Regions from separate parts of the Streptomyces cadmiisoli genome, predicted to be linked through region 2. Evidence: riboswitches for the same ligand, from Rfam matches in the RefSeq annotation. Region 2 holds a riboswitch; the other holds the start of a gene.
What was found. Region 2 has a riboswitch for glycine ahead of gcvP (aminomethyl-transferring glycine dehydrogenase). Riboswitches for the same ligand answer to the same signal wherever they lie in the genome.
Positions count from the first base shown of each region.

Region 1 (2,388 bases), 4.2 Mb from region 2:
GAATGAAGAACTGCTGGGAGCCGCGGGCGAGCGGGCACGGTGTGCCGAGCGTCACGCCGACTCGGACAGAGTGCTACTTCTGCCGCTTGTAGAAAGGCAGCGCCACGACCTCGTACGGCTCGTGGCTGCCCCGGATGTCCACGCCCACACCGGCCGAGCCCGGCGCCGCGTGCGCGGCGTCGACGTACGCCATCGCGATCGGCTTGCCCAGCGTGGGGGAGGGGGCACCGGAGGTGACCTCGCCGATCACCTCGCCGCCGGCGACCACGGGGTACCCGGCGCGCGGCACCCGGCGGCCCTCGGCGACCAGGCCGACCAGGACCCGCGGCGGCCGGGACTCGGCGCGCTCGGCGGCCTCACGCAGCGCCTCCCGCCCCACGAAGTCGCCCTCCTTCTCGAACTTCACCACGCGGCCGAGCCCGGCGTCGAACGGCGTCAGCGACGTCGACAGCTCGTGCCCGTACAGCGGCATGCCCGCCTCCAGGCGCAGCGTGTCCCGGCAGGACAGCCCGCACGGGGTCAGACCGACGTCGCGGCCGGCCTCGGTCAGCGCCTGCCACAGCTCCACGGCGTGCTCCGGCTTCACGAACAGCTCGAAGCCGTCCTCGCCGGTGTAGCCGGTGCGCGCGATCAGCGCGGGCACGCCGGCGACGGTGCCCGGCAGGCCCGCGTAGTACTTCAGGCCGTCGAGGTCGGCGTCGGTGACCGACTTCAGGATGCCGGGGGACTCGGGGCCCTGGACGGCGATCAGGGCGTAGGCGTCCCGGTCGTCGCGCACGGCGGCGTCGAAGCCCTCGGCGCGCTCGGTCAGGGCGTCCAGCACCACCTGGGCGTTCGAGGCGTTGGCCACGACCATGTACTCGGTGTCGGCGAGCCGGTAGACGATCAGGTCGTCCAGGATGCCGCCGTCCTCGCGGCAGATCATCGTGTAGCGGGCGCGGCCGGGCCGGACGCCGCCGATGTTGCCGACCAGGGCGTGGTCCAGCAGGTCGGCGGCCTGCGGGCCGGTCACGGTGATCTCGCCCATGTGCGAGAGGTCGAACAGCCCGGCCCGGGTGCGGACGGCGAGGTGCTCGTCGCGCTCGGAGCCGTAGCGCAGGGGCATGTCCCAGCCGGCGAAGTCGGTCATCGTCGCGCCCAGCGAGCGATGCAGGGCATCGAGCGCGGTGCGGCGGAGCGAAGTACTGCTCATCGGTCGGTCTCCCAGGGGATGGGGTCCCCACGCCGGCGGAGCCGAGCACGGGGATGGGCGAGGTCGTTCCTCCCCATCTGTCATCGGAACCTGAGAGGTTCGCCATGACCGCGGACGGGTCCTGGCTTGCACCTTGGGTGGGGCCGCCCGATACGGCGGCCCGCTTTTCAGATGTGCCTCGCCCGCGCGGTAAGGGGGCCTGAGAGATTCAAGGGAGGGACTTGCTCCTTCGGCGCCCCGACGGCAGTGCTGCCGGGGACTCTCCCGCGCGGATTCAAACGGCCGGTATGCAGTTGGCGCGCACATCATTGCACGCATCCGCTCGCTGCGGCAGGGTCGCCCTACCGGGCCTTCACCGGCCCGCGCACCACGGCCGCACGGTTTCGGCACGGTGGCCACGACACGCTGTAGCAGCCCTGTTGCGGTAAGGGAACGTAAACGCGAGGTCCGCGGATTACCTTCTCTTTACACTCAACGGGGATGGGAACTCGTGAACCGCCCCAGGGGAGGACGATCACGGTGAACAGGATCACGGCGTACGCGACCGCTTCGGGATTCGCGCTGCCCAAGCAACCGACCGCACCGGCCCGGGAGGAGTGCGCCGCGTCGGCGTCGCCCGTCGTCCGCGACCTGCGCGACCGCGGGGGCCGCAGCCCGCACGCGCTGCTGTTCGGCCCACGCGACCTGGTCGTGGTCACGGGCCTGCCCGGCAGCGGCAAGTCCACCTTGATGCGGCGGGCGGTGCGCGCCCGGCGCATCGACTCCCAGGACGTCCGGGACCGCTGGGACGACCGGCTGCCGGACCGGATCCCGTACGCGGTCTACCGCCCCCTGGTCCGCCTCGCCCACTACGCCGGACTGCGCAGCGCCCTGCGCACCGGCGAGGGAGTCGTCGTCCACGACTGCGGTACGCAGGCCTGGGTGCGCGCCTGGCTGGCCCGTGAGGCGCGCCGCCGGGGCGGCACCCTGCATCTGCTGCTGCTGGACGTCACGCCCGAGGAGGCCCTGGCCGGCCAGCGCGAGCGGGGCCGCGGAGTCTCGCGGTACGCGTTCGCGCGGCACCGCCGGGCCGCCGCCCGCCTCGTGCGCCGGGCCGAGCGCGGCCGGTTGCCGCGCGGCTGCGCCGCCGCGGTCCTGCTCGACCGCGCGGCGGCGGACACCCTGCGCCGCATCGGCTTCACGGGCTGACGGGACCG
Region 1 is NZ_CP030073.1:3,080,525-3,082,912, reverse strand. It holds gene gcvT (glycine cleavage system aminomethyltransferase GcvT) at 74-1,192, opposite strand; glycine riboswitch at 1,260-1,369, opposite strand; glycine riboswitch at 1,370-1,469, opposite strand; gene DN051_RS12905 (AAA family ATPase) at 1,712-2,380, shown strand.
Region 1: linked by a shared signal. The riboswitch ahead of gcvT (glycine cleavage system aminomethyltransferase GcvT) and the one ahead of gcvP (aminomethyl-transferring glycine dehydrogenase) in region 2 are both predicted to bind glycine.

Region 2 (2,388 bases):
CCTCGGTGGCGGTGTCCAGGGCCTCGATGTCGGCCTCGGCCCCGAACGCGGCCCACACGGCGTCCACCTGGGCCCGCTTGGTGGTCTCGTCGCAGGCGATGGAGACGTGGTCGGCGTCCACCAGGCGCAGGTTCACCCCGCGGTCCCGGGCGGCGGCGACGACGTCGGCGGCGCGGCCCGGCACCCGCGCGGTCAGCGTGTCGAAGTAGGCACCGTGGACGATCTCGACGCCCGCCGCACCGAGCCCGGCGGCAAGCAGGGAGGCGTAGCGGTGCGTGCGGCGGGCGATCGCCCTGAGCCCGTCGGGTCCGTGGTAGACGGCGTACATGCCGGCCATCACGGCGAGCAGCACCTGCGCGGTGCAGATGTTGCTGGTCGCCTTCTCACGGCGGATGTGCTGCTCACGCGTCTGCAGCGCGAGCCGGTAGGCCCTGTTGCCGTCGGCGTCGACGGAGACGCCGACGAGGCGGCCGGGCAGGCTGCGGGCGAACTTCTCGTGCACCGCCATGTAGCCGGCGTGCGGACCGCCGAAGCCCATCGGCACGCCGAACCGCTGCGTCGTACCCACCGCGATGTCCGCGCCGAGCTCGCCCGGCGACTTCAGCAGCGTCAGCGCGAGCAGGTCGGCGGCGACGGTGACCAGCGCGCCCAGCTCGTGCGCCCGGTCGATCACCGGCTTGAGGTCTCGCACCGCGCCGGAGGCACCCGGGTACTGGATCAGCACGCCGTTGATCTCGCGCTCGGCGATCTCGGCGGGGATGCCGCCGGAGAGGTCAGCGACGACGACCTCGACGCCGGTCGGCTCGGCGCGGGTCCGGATCACGGCGATGGTCTGCGGGAACGCGTCCGCGTCGACCAGGAACAGGCCCTTCTTGTTCTTGCCCATGCGCAGGGACAGAGCCATCGCCTCGGCGGCGGCCGTGCCCTCGTCGAGCAGCGAGGCACCCGAGGTCGGCAGACCCGTGAGGTCGGCGACCACGGTCTGGAAGTTCAGCAGCGCCTCGAGCCGCCCCTGCGAGATCTCCGGCTGGTACGGCGTGTAGGCCGTGTACCAGGACGGGTTCTCCATGACGTTGCGCAGGATGACGGGCGGCGTGAACGTGCCGTAGTACCCGAGTCCGATCATGGAGTCGAGGACCTGGTTGCGGTCGGCCAGGGAGCGCAGCTCGGCCAGCACCTCGGCCTCGGTGCGGGCGCCCGGCAGGTCCAGGGCGTCGGAGTTCTTGATCACATCCGGGACCGCGGCGGCGGTGAGCTCGTCGAGCGAGCCGTAGCCGACCTGCGCGAGCATCTTGGCCCGCGCCTCCTGGTCGGGCCCGATGTGGCGCTGCTCGAACGGTGTCCCCTGTTCGAGCTCGGCGAGCGGAATGCGATGGGCGGTCATGGCGGAGGCCTCCTGGTCTGACGCGACCTTCGAGGGACACCCCGGCACGGGTGCCCCGACGGCCTCCCCCTCTGTCATCACAACCTGAGAGCTTCACCGGGTCGCCGAAGGGACGACCGGCTTGCACCGTCGGTGAGAGCGGGAGCCGTGGACACCCGCTCTGCTTTCCAGAGTGACCTCGTCCGTGCGGTACAGGGGCCTGAGAGATTCCGGGGAGGATTTGCTCCTTCGGCGCCTCCGATGGTGTCTGGAGGACTCTCCCGCGCGGGGTCAGCAGCCGCTTGTCAGACTACCAGCGAGGTCAATGTCGGTGCCTTCGAGTGGCCGCGCCGCCCAATGTGCTCTTTCGTAGTGCTTACGAATGAGTTGCGACCACGTGGAGGGCCCGTGCAGACCGAGATCGATCCGCGCAACCTGATCGGCCGCAAGGCGTTCGACCGCAGCGGCAACAAGATCGGGACCATCGACGAGGTGTACCTCGACGACGCGACCGGTGTGCCGGAGTGGGCTGCGATACGCACGGGGCTGTTCAGCAGGGATGCCTTCGTGCCGCTGGAACCCAGCGAACTGATCGAGGGCAGTCTGCACGTCCCCTTCGAGCGCACGCTGATCAAGGAGGCCCCCGACTTCGGGGTCGGCCGCCACCTCTCGCCGGACCAGGAGCTCCAGCTCTACCACCACTACGGCCTCGACGTGGCCTCCCCGCCCGGCCTCCCGGACCACGACTTCGGCAAACTGGCCGGCACGGACGAACCCTGACCCGGACGTCGCTGCCCACCCGTCCCCGTTCGGCGGCACCCGCCCCCCACGCGCCACCGCCAAGCCGCTGCACTGCCGCGCCGCTACGCCCCTACGCCCCTACGCCCCTACGCCCCTACGCCGACGAACGGTCCTGCCCTTCCGCATCCGCCGCCTCGTCGGGTCTTCGTGCGACCAGTGGCAGCGGGTCCGCCGGCTCCAGTGCCGGATCGTCGGTCCGGAAGGTCCGCACCCGCCCGGGCACC
Region 2 is NZ_CP030073.1:7,247,238-7,249,625, reverse strand. It holds gene gcvP (aminomethyl-transferring glycine dehydrogenase) at 1-1,384, opposite strand, end outside; glycine riboswitch at 1,562-1,657, opposite strand; gene DN051_RS31890 (PRC-barrel domain-containing protein) at 1,772-2,143, shown strand; gene DN051_RS31885 (DNA polymerase IV) at 2,259-2,388, opposite strand, start outside.